2 regions of the Thalassotalea euphylliae genome follow, and region 2 is predicted to be linked to the other one. Evidence: riboswitches for the same ligand, from Rfam matches in the RefSeq annotation. Region 2 holds a riboswitch; the other holds the start of a gene.
The links. A riboswitch is a leader RNA that binds a small molecule or an ion and turns the genes downstream of it on or off. The one in region 2 is predicted to bind lysine.

Region 1: it holds a riboswitch for lysine, as region 2 does, so the genes downstream of both, lysC (lysine-sensitive aspartokinase 3) here and dapA (4-hydroxy-tetrahydrodipicolinate synthase) in region 2, are expected to answer to the same signal.

Annotation. Positions count from the first base shown of each region.
Region 1 is NZ_QUOT01000001.1:535,603-545,762, forward strand. Features, by position in the region: gene DXX94_RS02410 (N-acyl-D-amino-acid deacylase family protein) at 1-1,279, shown strand, start outside; gene DXX94_RS02415 (hypothetical protein) at 1,482-1,673, opposite strand; gene DXX94_RS02420 (hypothetical protein) at 2,174-2,779, shown strand; gene sbcB (exodeoxyribonuclease I) at 2,908-4,389, shown strand; gene DXX94_RS02430 (NAD(P)-dependent oxidoreductase) at 4,568-5,434, opposite strand; gene DXX94_RS02435 (glutathione peroxidase) at 5,726-6,208, shown strand; gene DXX94_RS02440 (MarR family winged helix-turn-helix transcriptional regulator) at 6,440-6,880, shown strand; gene lysC (lysine-sensitive aspartokinase 3) at 6,979-8,328, opposite strand; lysine riboswitch at 8,520-8,706, opposite strand; tRNA gene DXX94_RS02450 (tRNA-Met) at 9,250-9,326, shown strand; tRNA gene DXX94_RS02455 (tRNA-Met) at 9,390-9,466, shown strand; gene DXX94_RS02460 (ElyC/SanA/YdcF family protein) at 9,732-10,160, shown strand, end outside.
Region 2 is NZ_QUOT01000001.1:1,957,323-1,967,482, forward strand. Features, by position in the region: gene DXX94_RS08655 (PLP-dependent decarboxylase) at 1-768, opposite strand, end outside; gene DXX94_RS08660 (2,3,4,5-tetrahydropyridine-2,6-dicarboxylate N-succinyltransferase) at 793-1,545, opposite strand; partial or broken gene dapA (4-hydroxy-tetrahydrodipicolinate synthase) at 1,730-2,629, opposite strand; lysine riboswitch at 2,709-2,881, opposite strand; gene DXX94_RS08670 (methyltransferase) at 3,173-4,291, shown strand; gene DXX94_RS08675 (HAMP domain-containing sensor histidine kinase) at 4,522-6,204, shown strand; gene arcA (two-component system response regulator ArcA) at 6,378-7,082, shown strand; gene DXX94_RS08685 (Hpt domain-containing protein) at 7,140-7,487, opposite strand; gene folE2 (GTP cyclohydrolase FolE2) at 7,935-8,861, shown strand; gene gltB (glutamate synthase large subunit) at 9,349-10,160, shown strand, end outside.

The DNA.
Region 1 (10,160 bases), 1.4 Mb from region 2:
CCAAGACAAAAACGCCAATGTCAACTACCTAATGCAAGGGGTAACGACTGTCGTTAATGGCAATGATGGTGGCAGCCCAATTGATATTGCTAAAACAGCAAAAGCATTGGAGGCAAACGGTATAGGCACGAATGTCGCTTTTTTCATAGGCCACAATAGTGTTCGCACTGCCGTTATGGGTCGCGAAAATCGTTATTCTTCAGACCAAGAAATTGCGCAAATGGTCGGCATTGTCGACAAAGCAATGCAAGATGGCGCTCTTGGCTTGTCGTCAGGTTTATATTACGTTCCTGGCAGCTATGCAAAAACCGAAGAAGTGATTGCTTTAGCTAAAGCAGCCTCTGCCTATGGCGGCATTTATGACACTCACTTAAGAGATGAAAGCACCTTTAACATTGGCTTTGCGAATGCGGTTGATGAAGCTATTAATATCGCCAAAGCTGCCGATATTCACTTGCACATTGCCCATATCAAAGCCTTGGGCGTAGATGTTTGGGGCGAAAGTACCCCCGTTATCAAGCAAATTGAACAGGCTCAGCAGCAAGGTGTCAGCATTAGTGCAGACCAATACCCTTGGCTAGCGTCAGGTACAAATATTCGCAGTGCAATTATGCCTAAGTGGGCGTTAGCGGGTAATCAAATTGCCTTCTTTCATCGCTTAAAAGATAAAGAGTTATTACCGCGTATTCGCAAAGAAATTGCCGAAAATATTCGTCGTCGTGGTGGTGCCAATGCCCTACTTATCACAGAGTTTCACAGTAGACCTAATTTAGTAGGTAAAACGCTCGAAGAAATTGCTACCGAAAAAGGTAAAACACCTGTTGACACCGCCATTGATTTGGTGCAACTTGGCCGCATTCGAGTAGCATCATTTAACATGTCGCCAAACGATTTGAATAAATTTGTAGTTCAACCATGGGTTGTTACCTCTTCTGATGGCACCAATGGTCACCCGAGAAAATATGGTAGTTTTCCTAAAAAGTATCAAGATATGGTGATTGATAAAAAACTGTTATCGATTGAAGACTTTATTATCAAAAGCGCAAGTCAAACCGCAGACATTTTAGGACTACAAGATCGTGGTAAGTTAAAAAAAGGCTTAACGGCAGATATTATTGTCTGGGACGCGAATACGTTCAAAAGCAATGCAACTTTCCAAAAATGGAATGTTTTAGCCTCTGGCGTTGATACGGTATTAGTCAATGGGCAAGTTGTCGTGGAAAATGGTGAATACAACCAAAAACTAGCAGGTCAATACGTTAGAAAATCGGCAAATTGATATACGTGTTGTTATGCATTATTGGGCTTTAGGCTGACGCATTAGCAAGACTTAGTGAACGAAATAAAAAAAGGCAGGCTATCGTATTTGATAACCTGCCTTTTTATTGGGAGTCTAAATATAAATTCACGTAGCCAGTAAATGTCTTATTCAGCGAGCAATTTCAGCGTGCATTGCTTTAAATAGCTTAAAATTCTAGCGACTAGTTATAGCCCAACACATATTCCTGTGCTTGTCCGCCAAGAAACTGTACTTGATACTTGCGTGTTAAATCTTGTTTAACGACTTTAGACTTAGCAGACACTACCTTAGGTAGTTGCTGTAAAGTTTCATTAATTTGATTAACAATAGTTTCTACACCAGTGTTGTTGGTTGACGGTTGTTGTTGAGCCATGATATTTCCTGCCGTATGCGCTTAGTTCAAGTGTAATATGCAATAAATCTGCAACATTTAAAATGCACATAAATTAGCCAAACCATAACGTAAAGTTATGGCTACAAATTTAATTACACTGATTTACGCTAAAGATTGACAACCCGTTATCCAAATAGATTTATAGTACTCAGCTAAATAACGAACTTACCCTGCAATTGTGTTAAAGTACGGCAATATATAAAAAGCCGATGCCCAACCGCGAATTCTTTCGCTAAATCAAAACACTACGGCTAATAACTAAACAAAAACGATATTAACTATATGAATAACCAGCCGACCATTCGTATATTGAGTTATCAACCTAAGTATTTCAACTCTATAATTTTAAAAGCTTTAAAAAAAAATATGTCTAATACTGAATATCACGACGCCCCTAAGTGTTCTACTAAGATTCCATCCGAACTGATTGAAGAATTGAAAAACATTCCAAATAATCAATATGAAGAGCTTAAAAAAAAATGGAAATATCCAAGCCTTCCTTTGCTCAACTAATAAAAGTTTTAAATGGCGAAATCAAAAGTTTAGACCCTTTTATTTTATTAGATATTAGACTTTTTGCGCTTAGGTTCTATTCAAAAGAAAAATTTGACCAACTTTCTATTAATTCTCATGTTGATTCATCAGTTGATCTTTATGAATTCTCTCCATTTAAAAACGGTCAAAACTTGATAAAACACGGAATCTCTTTTAAGCAAACATTAAAGTGCGAAGATTTTGGCTGTTTAGCTGTTGATTATCATGACCCCAAGCAAGACGAAAAACGCAGTATTATTTTTTCAGTATATAGTTCTAAACATCATAACTCTATTTTGCCTCTTGGCGTGGATTTTCACGAATCAGATCCCAAAATATGTATGACAATTGCAACAAATAGGCTTAACAAAATTAGATTCATATCATCACGATTATTTAAAATAGACGATTGTAGAAAACATTTGAAATCAACCTTTCGCGATATCCATGCAGAGAATAAAGATGCTCGGGAAAAATTTATTAATAGTTGTAATTCCATTTTAGATAAAGCAATAGAAATTACCCGTCAAGATGACGGCTCATCTACTTGAGATTCTATTAATGACTCCCATAGTTTATAAGCCCTCTAACTGCCCCTATAACTTTTACAAAGGATAAATATATTACGGTTAAAAATGTTACATTAACTAACGTTTTAATCCATATACTATTGCATTATATGAATAGAAAAGAGCAAAACAAACCTAAAAGTTACACCGAGCAACAGCCGACCATTCTTTGGCACGACTACGAAACATGGGGCGTTAGCCCAAAATATGACAAACCTTCGCAATTTGCGGCAATACGCACCGATTTAGACCTTAACATTATCGGTGAACCAGAAGTATTCTATTGCCAGCCACCTGCTGATTATTTACCAAACCCAGAAGCTGCTTTAGTCACCGGAATTACGCCGCAAAAAGCGATGTCTGAGGGGCTACCTGAAGCGGAATTCGCTGATCGCATTCACGCCCTATTCTCAGCACCTAATACTTGTGTGGCTGGCTATAACAATATTCGTTTTGATGACGAAGTTACCCGCTATCTGCTCTATCGTAATTTTTACGACCCATACGCTCGTGAGTGGCAAAACGGTAATAGCCGCTGGGATATCATTGATATGGTTCGCGCTTGTTATGCATTGCGTCCAGAGGGTATTGAATGGCCCAAAGTCACAGACGGAGAAACAGGTGAAGAACGCATCAGCTTTCGTTTAGAACTATTAACCGCCGCTAATGGTATCAGTCATGAAGCAGCGCATGATGCAATGAGCGATGTATACGCCACAATTGCCATGGCCAAACTTATTAAAGAAAAACAGCCTAAGCTCTACCACTTTTTGTTTGGTCTGCGTAATAAAAAACAAGTGGCCGAGCTGATTGATGTGTATAACATGACCCCAGTTGTACACACCTCAAGCAAGATTTCATCACAGCACGGTTGCACCAGCTGGTTTGCCCCATTAGCTTACCACCCAACCAATAAAAATGCGGTTATTGCAATAGATTTAGCGCGTGATCCACAGCCACTATTTGACTTAAGTGCTCAGCAGATCAAAGAAAGACTGTATACACGCTATAGTGATTTAGCTGAGGACGAACTGCCGATCCCGCTTAAACTGATTCATATCAACAAATGTCCTGTGATAGCGCCAGCGAAAACACTCTTGCCGGAAAATGCAGCTCGATTAGCCATACCACGCGAGAAGTGCTTAGCGAACCTAGCCAAGCTAAAAGAGCACCGCGAGATAATAGATAAGCTTAATGATGTTTTTGCGCCCGACTATGATGAAAGTGAACAAATAGATGCGGAACACGCGTTATATGGCGGTGCTTTTTTCTCTGAAGCCGATAAAGCGCAGATGGCAGTTTTACATGGCCTCACACCTGAGCAATTGGCTCAGCATCAATTTGAATTTCAAGATGAGCGTTTGCCCGTTATGCTGTTTCGCTATCGCGCGAGAAACTACCCATACACCTTATCTGCCGAAGAAAAGCAAAAATGGCAGCAATACTGCCAAGACAAAATTCAATTTGGTGGTAAAGGCATACTCAGTGCCGATGAATTTATGATCCGGTTAGAAAACTTAGTACATGAGCACGAAGACAACGCTGGAAAGATGTCAGTTTTAAAAGCACTTTATCAATATTTACAGCAGTAAGTTTGGCAATTGAAAGCGAGATTCAAGCTTTCAATTACCACTAAAGTGATAGCTGAGTGTTCTAGGATTTCACTCAGCTATTTTTACGCTACCTAAGCTATTATTCTACTTGCTTAATTTTACCTTTTTCAGCAAGTAGACTTTCAATAGTATGCCTTTTTACGGCGTTAAAACATCGTTACTTTTTATAACGCGATATCAAACTCGATGTATCCCAACGATTACCGCCACCCGTTTGAATTTCTTGATAAAAACCATCAACCATTTCGGTCATTGGCAATTGTGTGCCATTTTTCTTTGCTTCAGCAAAAGCGATGGATAAATCTTTACGCATCCAATCAACCGCAAAGCCAAAATCGTATTCACCCGCAAACATCGTTTTATAGCGATTTTCCATTTGCCATGAACCTGCGGCTCCTTTTGAAATTGTCTCAACCAGCAAGTCTGGATCTAAGCCAGCATTTTCAGCAAAAGTAAAGGCTTCAGCAAGCCCCTGAACAACACCAGCGATACAAATTTGATTAACCATTTTCGCCAGTTGACCACTTCCTACTTCACCCATTAATTGCGTGAACCGCGAGTATGCAGCCATAACAGGCTTCGCTGTTTGATAAGTTGCCTGATCGCCCCCTAACATCACAGTCAACACACCATTGTCTGCGCCAGCTTGACCACCTGAGACAGGTGCATCCAAAAAGCCTACATTTTGGGTTTTTGCATGCTGTGCTAATTCTCGCGCTAGCTCTGCGGATGCGGTTGTATGATCAACTAGAATTGAGCCCGCTGGCATGCCAGCCAAAGCACCATCATCACCTAAACAAACTGAGCGAACATCATCATCGTTTCCAACACACGTAAACACAATGTCACAGCCAGTTGCTGTTTGTTTAGGCGTCGTAAAGCATGCTCCGCCAAATTCCTCAACCCACTGCTCAGCTTTTGAATGGGTGCGGTTGTATACATTTACTTGATGGCCTGCTTTTGCTAAGTGGCCAGCCATCGGATACCCCATAACCCCTAAGCCAATAAATGCTACATTTGCCATGCTCTCTCCTAACTAAAAATCATCAAACGAATAGCAAACGTAATTATCGATAATTACGTTTGCTTTGTCAGTGTTATATCAACCAGTATATTACTGAAAATTAAGCTGTATTAGTATCAATCTATTCAATAAATACGGGTGAACTCAAAGGGTGCAACTCACCACAAATAAATTTATTTTTATAACAATATAAAGTGAACTTTATCTTTTATATTACGTAAGCTTATATTGCGTGCAACTTAATTATGCACAACAATATTAACAAGTTACTACTTTCAAAAAGGAAATAATATGTCGTCTTCTGTATATGACTACAACGCCCAAGACTATCGTGGTGAAAACGTATCGCTTAAAGAATACGAAGGTAAGGTTCTACTGATTGTAAACACGGCAAGTGCTTGTGGATTCACGCCACAGTATGAAGGTTTACAAGCACTTTACGAAAAATATAAAGATCAGGGTCTAGAAATTCTGGCATTCCCTTGTAATCAATTTAAAGAGCAAGAAAAAGGCAGTAACGAAGAGATAAAATCATTCTGCGATTTACACTTTAATATTCAGTTTCCTTTGTTTGCCAAAATTGATGTTAATGGCGACAACGCCCACCCACTTTACAAGCACTTAAAACAAGCAGCTCCCGGTATTTTAGGTAGCCAAGGTATCAAGTGGAATTTCACTAAATTCTTAGTTGGCCGCGATGGCAAAGTCATTCAGCGTTATTCAACAATGACTAAGCCTAAAGCGATAGAGCCAGCGATTAAGGCCTTACTGTAGCTAATACCAATTTCAATAAAAACTTGATCATTCTGGCTGGTTAAAACGCTCATCAACTGCGTTGTTATTTTTGAAATTAGAACAACTAATTACCCAAAATTAACGCCTTGCCTACATGGATGTAGGTACTTAGGGTTTACTGGGAGCATAAAACCTGTGTTTATGAACCTTTTTCCTACGCCATAATTGACCAACTCATTAATTCAATTGGTATAAAAAACGAAAAAAGTAATGAGTGACAACTTAAAACTAGAAAAACAGCTTTGCTTTCGGCTGTACAGCTTAAATAAAACCATTACTAAGCTGTACAACCCATTGCTTAAGGCATTGGGGCTTACCTATCCACAATATTTAGTTATGTTGGTAATGTGGCAAGCCAAGCAAAGTGTGCCTATTAAAACCCTTTGTCAGCAACTAGAACTAGACACGGGAACTTTGTCGCCCTTGTTAAAGCGAATGGAACAAGCCAACCTGCTTGTTAGAACGCGAAGTGAACAAGATGAGCGCTCCGTGCACATTAACCTCACCAAGCAAGGGAGGCAGTTAAAACAACAAGCAGCGCAAATACCAGAAACTATGTTTTCACTAACTGGCTTATCGATAGAAGAAGTGGTGAATTTGCAGCAAACGCTCGACAAGGTGTTAAACAACACAAAAGCACAGCTAGGTTAATACTTGCAATAAATGCGTATAACACTTAGCTGTGCTTTTATATGTTTCGTTCGCCAATAGCAATCAAAAGCTAAACCAGTAGAACTAAGCCAGTAACGCTAAGCAGCAAAAAGTGTATCGTGAAGTTGTTCAACAACCGTATTTGCATCTTGCCCTGGTATTAAAAAGCATAAGTTGTTTGAACTTGCACCGTGACAAATCATACGAATATTAAAGTCGTTAATTTTGTCAAACACACTGCTACCTAGTCCTTTAGTTGCATGAAGGTTATTACCAATTACCGCAACAAGTGACAAGCCGTGCTCAACCGACACTTCACAAAGTTGCTCAAGTTCCGCTAACACCGAATTGTTAATCAGCGACTGTGTGCTGCCCGTTGGATTATCAAATGTCAATGCAACACTGATCTCACTGGTTGTAATCAAATCAACACTGAGCTCATGCTTGGCTAAAATTGCAAACACCTTAGCCAAGAAACCACTGGCATGTAACATCGCAGGGCTTTTCACCGTCACTAAGGTTTGTTCACGACGCAGCGCAATAGAGCGATATGTTGGTGATGAAGAAACGCTTTGCTGAATAAAAGTACCACCTTGTTCTGGCTCTTTGCTCGACCCGACAAATACCGGAATATTTTGTCGCATAGCAGGAATAAGCGTTGCTGGGTGCAAAATTTTAGCACCAAAGGTAGCCATTTCGGCCGCCTCACCAAAGCTGATTTCAGGAATAGCGCGAGCCTGATCAGTAATGCGTGGGTCCGTTGTAAAAATCCCGACCACGTCAGTCCAAATACTGAGATTGGTGGCATCAAGCGCTTCTGCAATTAATGCTGCACTGTAATCAGAGCCGCCACGGCCAAGCGTCGTGGTGTGCCCTAACCCATCTTGACCAATAAACCCTTGCGTAACAATCACACTGTCTTTTGTGAGTGGCGCTAAATGCTCAATAGCTTTTGTTTTAAGCGCTTCAATATCTACTACAGCTTGCCCATACAAACTGTTGGTTTTCATGACTTGGCGAATATCAAAACATTTGGCGTTAACACCAAGCTCATTAAGCACTTGAGTAAATAACGCAGAACTAAGCTGCTCACCAAAAGACAAAATCTCATCAGCATTTTTCACACTGTGCTGTTGCGCCTGAATTTCTGCTATTTCACCAAGCTGCGAGAGCTTTTCATCAACAAAATCACCAAGGTTATGATCGCCCGTAAAAGCTTCAATAATATTGAGTTGAATTTCACGAATGCTCGCGATAATTTCATTGCGCTCTGCCGCAGGTACACTCTCCTGCCCTAAACGCACTAAATGATTGGTAACACCTGCGCTCGCCGACACCACAACAACACGATTGGCGAGATCATTTTTAATAATCGTTGCACAGCGCTCCATCGCTTGATGGTTAGCAACACTAGTTCCACCAAATTTAGCAACAGTAAAGTTAGACATAAATCCCCCAATCACTAGCCCAGTCGCTAGATTCAATTGTACTTTCAAGGGTGCTTGGCAAACACGCCGCAAGTTGATTGTGGATTTTGGTGATAATGTTCATTAAAGGGTCTCCCTATATAGCAAAAAACTACTTACAACAAAGGAAGAGCACGGCTGAGGATATTCTGAAGCCCAAAAGCAAGACATTTTCAGCCAGAAGCTCTCCACCTATTTAACGATTACCTCGTTACTGGTGACAGCCTTAGGGATTCAACCCTAATGACCGAATTTAGTTTGTCACTCAAACTAAATCCTCGGCGATAGTCCCCCTCATTAACGTATAACGGGCAGTGACCCTAACGCTAGTTACCTGGCTATCGCTCCTCTTCTGGTGTTAGCGAGTATTTATCTTGTAAAAATTTAAAGTAAAAACTCAATAACGCCCTCATTAAACATTAATTATTCGTTGTGATCAATAGGCATTTAGATGTCCAAACAATTGTTTGTAATATCTGATGCTAATTGCGTTGTAGATTTTCTATCTCGTATTTCATTAAAGAGAAGTGAGAAAAGGAAATCACTTTGATAGGTTGAATTAAAAGAAGTGCTTAGATAAATCATTTAAGCAAATCGTTGAACGTAACTGCCAAAGGCAACTATTCGCAGGAAGTAACTATAGTGTGAGCTGCTATGGCCTCGATACTTGCCCAGAAAAATGAACAAGTTGTGATAGCAAACAGGACAAATACGTATATTTACGCACCTTTTTGCTCACTATTAGAGCGAGCAGTAAAATCCTTCAAAAAAGCAGTTGCAAATCACATTAACTATCCTTAACATACGCCTCGCTTTCACAGAGATGCAATAAATCTCTGATAATGAACACTTCATTAGAAAGCGAAGTCGTTGGTAACCGACTCAAACTGTTACAATACTTGGCGCGGGATGGAGCAGCCTGGTAGCTCGTCGGGCTCATAACCCGAAGGTCGTCGGTTCAAATCCGGCTCCCGCAACCAACTCTTCGTTATAGATTCAGAAGTAAAACAATCTTGGCTCGTTTACTCAGTAAACCATTCGGACGCGGGATGGAGCAGCCTGGTAGCTCGTCGGGCTCATAACCCGAAGGTCGTCGGTTCAAATCCGGCTCCCGCAACCAACTCCTTGATTCCTAAACCTATATTACACCTACGCATCTATACGCCACAAAATGCTCAATTAATTTCCGCTAATATAGTTACTCCAATTAAAAAAGCACTTCGCGCAAACATTGTTTTTCAATCGCCCTTTCACAACTTAGTACTTTAATTTCCTTTTAACTTCAAAAACATCTACTGATATAGTTAGCCTTCAAAAATACGCTATGGCCTTTTAATTTTCCAATGGACTTTTTTCTCTTTAAAAAAATTATTGCAGTGGTAGTTATGCCACTCAATATATCTCTTCTGTTACTGATAATCGCCGCTTTGTTTTTTAAGCTAAAACCTAAACTGAGCAGAACATCTTTAATCGCGGGGGCGCTAATTCTTGGTATCTCTTCAATTACCCCAGTTGCAGATAAAACAATAGCGCCTTTTGAACAAACATTTGAAAGCTTTAGCCGCTCTATAAAACCAATTAGTTACATTGTTGTGCTTGGTTGTGGGCATGCGACAAATCATGCACTGCCTGCGACGTCACAACTAAAAGCCTGCTCTTTAAGGCGTTTAGTCGAAGGTATGCGAGTATTAAAGCTGCACCCTGAGGCGAAGTTAATTGTTTCAGGCTATGGACTTTACGACGAACAAACAAACGCCGAAACAGTGCAAAAAGCCGCTATCGCGTTAGGCGTACCAAACGCAAAAATTATCGTT
Region 2 (10,160 bases):
AATTTGCGCTAAATCAGCCATGGCTTGTTGCCAGTCTATCCCTTGACCCGTTTCAAGGTAATCGACCCCTAAACCACCACCTAAATCCAACACTTTAAGCTCAAAACCAATGCGCTCAGCTAAGCTAACGAGCGGCTCAACCATTTGTGACCAAAGGGAAAACATTTGGCTGTTGCTGAGCATATTGCCCCACTGGAAGATATGTAAGCCACAAATATTCACCGTTGGGAAATCACTAGCACGAATTCCTGCCCATTCTTCAGTGCCTAAACCAAATGGCGTTAAGCTATTACCACCTAGCGGGTTTTTCTCGCCTTCTGGCCAGCGCAGCTGAACGCGCAGTAAAGCGTCTGGCTTTTTATCCTGCTCTTTCGCGGCCAGCGCTAGCCATTGCAACTGATTGTAACTTTCGACAACAAAGGTATTGACCCCTTGCTGAAGAAAATAAGAAATTTGCTGGTAAGATTTGGCTGGCCCAGTATTTAGAATTTTCTCAGCATCAACCCCTTGCAATAATACTTGCGTTAGCTCGCCTTTACTGGCGACATCAAACTGAATACCGCTTTCCGCTACCGCTTGAATAACGCTTGATAATGGATTGGCTTTGACCGCGTACCAAAGCTTGACCACATCTTGCTGCTGTAGCGCAGTTAAGTGCTGTTTAAGCGCGCCAATATCATAAACAAAGTAGCCATTTTCATGACTACTGCCTTGATGAGCGCGCAGTGCTTGCGATAAATCGTCAGAGAGTAGGCTTGATGTCGTCATCGTAACTTCCTTTAATAACGCTGATTAGCGCAATGCTTCTTCAAGCTCAAGTGAAGCATCACTTTGCTCATCGCGATATTTAACAATCAAGGCACACGCCATGTTTAGGCCTTGAGATTGTGCCCATTCACCGCCGACCGGACGCGTACCCGGAATAACCACAGCGCGTTCTGGAATTGGCTCACCTTTTTCCAAACGGCGATTATTGACTAAATCAAACACCGGAATAGAAGCAGACAGAGCAACACCCGGCGCTAACACCGCGCCTTTTTTAATCACCACACCTTCTACGACAACCACACCAGCACCTAAAAAGGCACCATCTTCAACAATCACAGGGCTCGCACCCACTGGTTCAAGCACACCACCAATTTGCACAGCTGCCGATAAATGTACGTTTTCACCAATTTGCGCACACGAGCCCACTAGTGCATGGCTATCCACCATAGTGCCTTTGCCAACATAAGCACCAACATTAATATAAGCTGGTGGCATAACAATCACGCCAGGAGCAACATAAGCACCAGCGCGTACCGATGAGCCACCCGGCACTAGGCGTACCGCATCATCGCGGGTGAACTGGCGTGCTGGTAAATTGTGTTTATCGACAAAGCCCTCATAAATACCGTCAAATTCGGTGTTTTCACCGGCTTTAAACGCCGCCAATATTGCTTGTTTGGCTTCAACATTAGCGTGCCAGTTACCTTGCTCATCTTGGGTTGCCGCGCGCACTTCACCGCGCTCCATTTGTTGTAAAACTTCTTGCCAATTAGTCATTTTTCTACCTTTAATTCTGAATTCTTTTTTGGGTTAATTGTTAGTTTTCTGATCGCGCCGTTAGCAGCGTTTCTTAGTGCTAAAACTAAGCCCTTTGCTTAGCTAGCGGTTCGTTTTTCTCTAATGGAATTTCACGCGCCTGTTGAGTAACTTGTATCGGCTGAGTTACTTGCGTCTGCTCGCGATACCAAGCGTCAATAGCATCGTTAGCCTCAATCAAGGGCTGTTTATCTAACAATTCGAAATGGGTGAGTGGGGGTTGCAAGGCGGCGGAGTCTAACTCGCCATTCTCATGCATTAACACTTTCACTGGGATTGGATTTGCCACGCTAAATAGCGCATCAACAGCTTGCTGCCAAAGCGCGTTATCAAGCTCGGTATGCGCCAAACATTGTTGAACATAGAGCTTTGTCGCTGATGGCCAAGCATTACTTGCAACCGACACTAAGCCCGCAGCACCAAGTTTTGCCAGCGCTGGCATCATGGCATCTTCACCACTAAACAGCGCAAGCTTAGGACACGCTTGACGGTAGCGATTAAATTGGGCGATATCGCCGCTGGCTTCTTTAAGTGCCCAACAATTTGGATGATTTTGCAGCTTCGCTAGCGTATCCACCGATAAAGTAACCGCACTTCGCGACGGAACGTTGTAAAGCATACAAGGCTTGTTGCTAGCATTAAGCAAAGCGGTAAACCATTGCTCTTGGCCAACAGGGCCAGGCTTAGCGTATAAAGGCGCACCAAGTAAGTAGGCGTCAATATTTAGCTGATTGCAGCGCTCAATCCACTCTAGCTGTTGCATTAATTGAAAGCCGCCAACACCGACCATGATCGGCACATCAAGGCCAAGTTCAGCCACGTATTTGACGATACCAAACTGTTGTTCAGCATTGAGCGCCAATGCTTCGCCAGTGCTACCAAGCAGTAACAAACCATTGCCGACGGCTGCTTGTTCGCGAGCAATTCGCGATAAACAGGCAAAGTCGATAGCGCCACTTTCGGCAAAAGGGGTAACTAACGCGGTCCACAACGGGAATTTGGGTAAGGTTGCGTTAGCTAATGAATTAGAAGTTTCAGGATTCATGTCTCTCGAACTCACTTCGTTCGGAGAACTTATCGGCATTTGTTCTCTGCCCACAGCAAAAAGCGCAGACAGTTCAACAAAGGCCAGAAGCTCTCCACCTAATGGGTGACAGTTGTCAGGATTCAGCCTGAGCAACCGACCAATACATCAATCAAAAATGTATTGGTCTCGGCGTTAATCCCCCTCATTAATGGTCACTGGAGTTTGATCTCCTGACATTAACTACCTGGTTAACGCTCCTCTTCTGGCCCTTTTCATCACGATGGTATGAGCTTGACGAGCCACACCATCGCGCAGGAATAAGGACGGGCTCATTACATCGAATATTTGCTCTAATGTCAACACACCGCTATACCTTGCTTTATCAATCACGTAAAATGCGGCCTCGCGCGATTTTAGTGAAGTTTGTAGTCCGCGAATTTTGGCAATTTGTGTCGGCAAAAAGCAGTTTCACACTAGACTTAAGCTGGCTATCATCAACCTAGGTAAGCAACGTATTAACGCTGACGATTAGCGTCTAACGCGAGGCAAGTTGGACATCACATGGCATTATCGAATTTATCTCAAGTACTGGTTCGCAATATCGACGAGTTAGCATGCACGCGGGCAGTGTTAGTTAACTTCCCCGTCGACGGGCTATATCAAGAGTGGCTTGATGAATATCCTGAGTGCCAATTACATTATTTCACCAATAACAAGCTAGCTGCGGATCAACTGGCGCAATTATCGGCTGCTCAACCAAATTCAAACTTGAGCTACAGCTTTGGTACGCACTTAACCGCCCAGCAAAGTGAAGAAACGAAGCAAAACAAAGAAGCTAAACAAAATAAAGAAAACAGCGCATATGACTTAGCCGTGATTGCCTTTCCAAAAAGCAAAGCTGAGCTTGCTTATTCTCTCGCTATGCTTGCTCCATATTTAACAGACGATGCACGAGTGCTGTTTGTTGGTGAAAACAAAGGCGGCATCAAATCAGCAGCAAAATTAAGCCAAGACTATATTAGCCATTGTCATAAGCTCGATTCTGCTCGCCATTGCAGTTTATTCGCTGGTCAGTTTATTCGTGGTGATTATCAGTTTTCCCTTGCCGATTGGTTCCACTACTACCCGCTTTCGGTTGCCGGTATTGAACTTAACATTGCCGCACTGCCGGGCGTGTTTAGCCAAAAGCAACTAGACAAAGGCACACAAGTTCTATTAGAAAATTTACCTACCGAGCAACTGCCGAAAAAAAGTTACCAAGGCAAACTGCTTGATTTTGGCTGTGGTGCCGGAGTGATCAGCGCCTACTTAGCCAAACAGCACCCAGCAGCAGAGATAACAGCCCTCGATATTAGTGCACTGGCAGTTGCTTCCACGCAAGAGACGTTAAAAGTAAATAACTTAGCAGGCGAGGTATTTGCCTCAGACGGCCTAAGTGAAGTTACAGGCTCGTTTTCACATATCGTCACCAACCCACCGTTTCATCAAGGCTTGAAGACGCATTATGCTGCAACCGAAACGTTTTTGCGTGAGTGTCCGAAACGATTAGTTAGAGGTGGTAACTTAACTGTGGTGGCAAATAGCTTTTTAAAATACCAACCTATTTTGGCTGAAGGTTTTAAACAAATACAAACCACGGTTAATCAACGTGGCTTTGCTGTCTACGTCGCTTCAGTGTAGTTATTACTGGCAAGCGTGAAAAAAAACAGTGCGTCAGTCGTTAACTAAATTGGTATAAATTAACTTTAATAAAGAATAAAACATTGACGAGTGCTGACCTTTTGATATTCACTGAAAAAGCATCGTAGATATAAACCCATGCTACTTTGCGCCTACGACACGTGCTCAAGTTAAAAATTGAGCATTAAAAACGGCGAATAAGCACTAAGATAGGTAGTTAAAATCTAGTAATGAACCAAACTATGCACTCCAACCAATCTATGCATTCAAACCAAACTATGCATTCCAACCAAGTTGTGCAAACCAAGTCAATTCGTCGTAAGTTGAATCTATTAATGCTGGCTTTTGTAACCGGCTCATTTTTTCTCGCACACTTGGTTGTCTCCTATTTTGTTTTTGATCACCTTGGCGCAGAGTTAAAACAAGATATTAAAGAGCGCGCAGCCATTATTAGTGGTCGCTCAATCTCATTTATTGAAACTGACAACTATAGTGAATATCAAGAGGTATTGAAGCGACTTTCAAACCTACCTCGGTTTAACTATGTGCACATTTATCGCTTTGAAAACCAAGAGCTGAGCTTTTTTGCCAGCTACAATAAGCAAGGTTTTCCTGCTATCCCAGAGAAAACGGCGAGTATCGAAAAGTATCAAGCGCCCATTATTACCGATAGCATTATTGAATATATCAACCCAATCAAAGTCGATAACAAGCTAATTGGTTATGCCTACTTGCAGCTTGATACAAATAGCTATCATGAACTGCAAACAACGACTTGGTTCACCTTATCTATTGGCTATATTTTAGTGCTGATAATCGGTGCTCTTATCACCAACAGTATGTATAGCTCGGTGATTACACCGATTAATCGATTACTTACGGCGATACGCAATGTATCGCAGAAAAAAGACTTCAGTGTTCGTGTTAACGGCATGGAAAACCAAGAGTTTGAATTACTTGCCAACGACTTGAATGTTATGCTCAATCGCATTGAGCGACATATAGAAAAACAAGCAAACGCAGAGCAACAGATTTTAAAACTTAACCACGAGTTAGAAGACAAAGTTAGCCAGCGAACTGACGCACTAAAAGATTCAAACCAAGAGTTACTATCTACGCTAGAAAAGCTTCATCAGTTCCAAGGGCAACTAGTTGAAAGTGAAAAAATGGCCTCGTTAGGTGATATGGTGGCTGGTGTTGCTCATGAGGTAAATACCCCAATAGGTCTAGGGGTTACTGCATCAAGCTTGCTATCTGATCGCTTAAATGAAGTTCATACCGCCTTTAACGATAAAACCTTAAAATCGAGTCAACTGCGCCGTTTTCTGACGGAAAGTGAAGAAAACCTAGCCATCGTCACACGCAACTTACATCGTGCTGCAGACTTAATTTCTAGTTTCAAACAAGTGGCAGTAAACCAAAGCAATGAAGCAGATAGCGCATTTATTGTTAAGCAATTGATTGACGAGGTGATCTTGTCATTGGGGCCACAACTCAAACAAAAAAGTGTAAATTTTCAAATCGAGTGCAGTGAAAACTTAGCGGTTATTAGTAAGCATGGACCGATTAACCAAATATTGATCAACCTTATTGTGAACTCCATCATTCATGGTTTTGCAGATAATGATGGTGGCACAGTCACAATCAATGTGATGTATTTAAGTGGCCAACTGCACATTAATTACCAAGACGATGGCAACGGCGTAGAGCCGTCGATCAAAACCAAGATCTTCGACCCTTTCATCACAACTAGACGCGGCGAAGGTGGCAGTGGTTTAGGCTTACACTTAGTTTATAACCTTGTCACCCAAGCGCTTGGCGGCCATATTCAATTCGATATTGAACCAACGCAAGGCGTACAGTTTGAGATCGCTTTCCCTGCACAATTAAGCGAAGTACCAAAAATTAACTAATTGATTACTTTCTGTAACTATGTGGCGGATGAAGTCACCTATATTGTTTGCTAAAATGTTAAAGACTAAAGTAAAAAGTACCTACACTAGCCTTTAATTTTAGCGGTTGAGTTACTATATAAGGCTAACTAAACAATACTAAGCATAGATACCAGTTAGTAAACGGACAAAAAATGCAAAAAGCACATATCCTTATCGTTGAAGACGAAGACGTCACACGCTTTAACCTCCGAAACCTATTCGAAGCAGAAGGCTATCAAGTCTCTGAAGCTGTAGATGGCGATTCGATGGACGCTCAGCTAAGAGAACAAAAAGTACACTTAGTTATCATGGATATTAACTTGCCTGGTAAGAACGGCTTGTTGCTAGCTAGAGAGTTGACTAACAATCGAGATATGGGGCTTATTTTCCTAACTGGTCGTGATAGTGATATTGATAAAATTTTGGGTCTAGAAATTGGCGCAGACGATTACTTGACTAAGCCGTTTAACCCAAGAGAGTTAACCATTCGTGCACGCAATATCCTCAGCCGTATTACTCATGTAAAACCTGACACTGACGGTGCAATTATCAATTTTAACGGGTGGTCACTTGACGGTAACTCACGCAAGATGACAACCCCCGTTGGCGATATTATTCCAATTCCTCGTGGTGAATATCGTGCGCTTAAATTGTTGATTGAAAATGCTGGGCAAATTGTTTCTCGCCAGCAATTAATCAAGGAAATGACGGGTCGTGACTTACGCTCAAATGACCGTACGGTTGACGTTACCATTCGTCGTTTGCGTAAACACTTTGAATCTATTCCAGAAACGCCAGAGCTAATCAATACCATCCATGGTGAAGGCTACCGTTTCGTTGGTAGCATCGACGCCTAGCTAAAGTTTAAGTTAGCTTTAGTTAAGCTTATTTGGGGCTTAGGTTAAGAAAGCTTCTTACGAGCTTTCAAGCCATTGCTTAAAATCAGCAATAGCTGCGGTATTATCAATTTTTAAGCGAGCAAGATGCTCGCTTTTTTGTGGCCAAGTTTCTGTCGATTTTTCAATAGCCACTAAGAACTGATGAACACTCAGTAAGCCTACACTTGCCGCTGCACCTTTCATTTTGTGACAACGTTCTTGCCAGTTAGATTGACTTTGCTCATTGATCGCAGCTTCAATCTCACCAATGTAAACGCCAGATTGCTTCTGATAAAGCGCAAGCATCTGCGCTACCACCGTGCCCCCCAAATTGTCTAAATATCCTTGAATTAGCGATTTATCAATAGTTGCAGGCTGGTTCATAGTGCTTTTTGTTCCTCTTATTTCGTATCACCACACAGCCTAATCGCAAGCGTATTTAATGTAAATCTAAATTCATTAAATGCTACACCTTTACTAATGAGAATGCCGCTACAGATATTGATTTTAGCCGGATTTTCGTTCAGAATAGCCGCCCATTTTATTAGCGAAAACAGCCCTCAAATCAATACTTTTTATGTGGTTTTTGGTTCTAGGCTGGTTACGCTGACAAGGGCGTGTAGATCTTTTGAGGTTGAATTTTGTTCAATCTAAACACTTTCAGATCGCGGCGCTCGTTTTGTCGCATAGTCGTTCTATGTAAAAAGCGAGCAACAATGAGCAGGAAGTGTTTAGATGAACCCGCAGGGCAGCTTCTGCAAAACCAACCCTGAAAGATCAATACGCCCTGAGTAGCTTATTAAGTTTTACTACTGAGATTGCGGAGAACTAATGCCAACATCAATGCCAGACATCGCCAATCACACCACAGCCCAAACCGAAGGGACGTTAGATTGGGTTGGAATGAGCAATATTGAAATGCCTTTAATGGTGGCTTCTAAAGACCAGCCAGAGCGAATGGTGTCAGCTCACATTGATGCGTTTGTGAATTTGAAAGAGGCACAGGCAAAAGGTATTCACATGTCGCGCCTATATTTATTGCTCGACGAATTGTCCAATAACAATACCTTGAATTACCAAAGCTTTGCAGCTTTGCTCGATGGCTTTATTAGCTCTCATCAAGAACTAAGCGACCAAGCAAAAGTCGCTATTCACTTTGATTACCACCTGCGCCGTAAATCACTAATCAGTGGTAAGCAAGGTTGGAAAGCCTACCCGGTTGTATTAACAGGCCAGTTAAACAAAGGGCAATTGTCAGTTGAACTAGCAATCGATGTAAGATACTCGTCCACTTGTCCTTGCTCTGCTGCGTTAGCTCGCCAGCTAATACAGCAAGCTTTCTTAAATAAGTTTGATGAACAAGACAATATCGACAAGCAAACAATACATGAATGGCTCGGCACAACCGAAGGCGTTGTCGCCACACCACACAGCCAGCGCTCTATTGCCAAAGTAAAAGTTAAGCTGAACTCATCGGTTACAGAGTTTCCGATCAGTGATCTAGTTGATGCGATTGAAGACACATTACAAACGCCTGTACAAGCCGCAGTTAAAAGAGAAGACGAGCAAGAGTTTGCCCGTTTAAACGGTCAGAACCTGATGTTCTGTGAAGATGCAGCGCGCAAACTGCAGCATACGATGAACCAAGCTACGCACTATGATGACTTCTGGGTTAAGGTAAATCACCTTGAATCCTTACACGCACACAACGCAGTGAGTATCACCACCAAAGGCGTTGAAGGAGGCTATCAAGCATAAAGCTAAATAAAGCCACTAGCTGACCAAAAATAATTTCTATGAAAAGCCTGCTGATGCAGGCTTTTTTGTTTCTTAACATTGGCAAATTTCAATATAATTATTCGTTATAAATATGAATAAAATTAATTTTCATAACGTCATCAAGCTAGCGCCCCTAACTTAACTGGCAATGCGCCTTTGATGTAATAAAATTACAGAATATGTAAGCGCTCCCCCATATACGCCCCATCATTGACCATTTATTCAACTTTTGTGCAACCATTGTTTTAAAATGGCGCAACAAGCGATAAATAAGCCATAAAAATACCGATTATTATGAAAATTAATTACGAGCAAATACTCTATAAATGTTGACGGAATGTATATTTGTCGTTAGTGTCTATGGTTCGCTCATAATGCATTCAGGTATATTTATTCACAATTATTACCTAATTATTCGTACCTGAAGCCTCGTATCTGCGAATTGTAAAATGCTTGGAGAACAATAATGCAGCTATATGATCCCAACACACAAAAGGATAATTGTGGTTTCGGTTTAATTGCTCATCAAAAAGGTGAAGCAAGTCACAAATTAATAAAAACTGCGATTAGCGCCTTAGATCGTATGCAGCACCGGGGGGGTATTGCAGCCGATGGAAAAACAGGTGATGGTTGTGGTCTACTATTACAAAAGCCAGACACATTTTTCCGTGCCATTGCTGAAGAAAACGGTTGGCAGCTAGGCCGAAAATATGGGGTTGGTATGGTGTTTCTTAACACTGACCCAGAGCTTGCCGCAGCGTCGAAAAAAATACTTGAAGAAGAATTAAGCCGCGAAACACTTACTATTGTTGGTTGGCGCGTTGTCCCTACTGACAAATCAATTCTTGGCCCAATCGCCGCCAGTAATTTACCAGCTATTGAACAAATTTTCGTTGATGCACCACCAGGCTGGCGTAACCGTGATTTAGAACGCCGCTTATATATGGCAAGACGCCGTGCCGAAAAACGCATCAGCGACGAGAAATTCTACATTGCCAGCCTATCTTGTCAGGTTACTATTTATAAAGGCTTAATGATGCCTGTTGACCTGCCAAACTTTTATTTAGATTTGGCTGACATTCGCATGCAAAGCGCTATTTGTGTCTTCCATCAGCGCTTCTCAACGAACACCTCGCCACAATGGCATCTCGCACAACCTTTCCGCTTCTTAGCACATAACGGTGAAATCAACACCATTAAAGGTAACCGCCAGTGGGCACGAGCACGTACATACCGTTTTAATTCACCGTTATTACCAGATTTAAAAGACGCTGCACC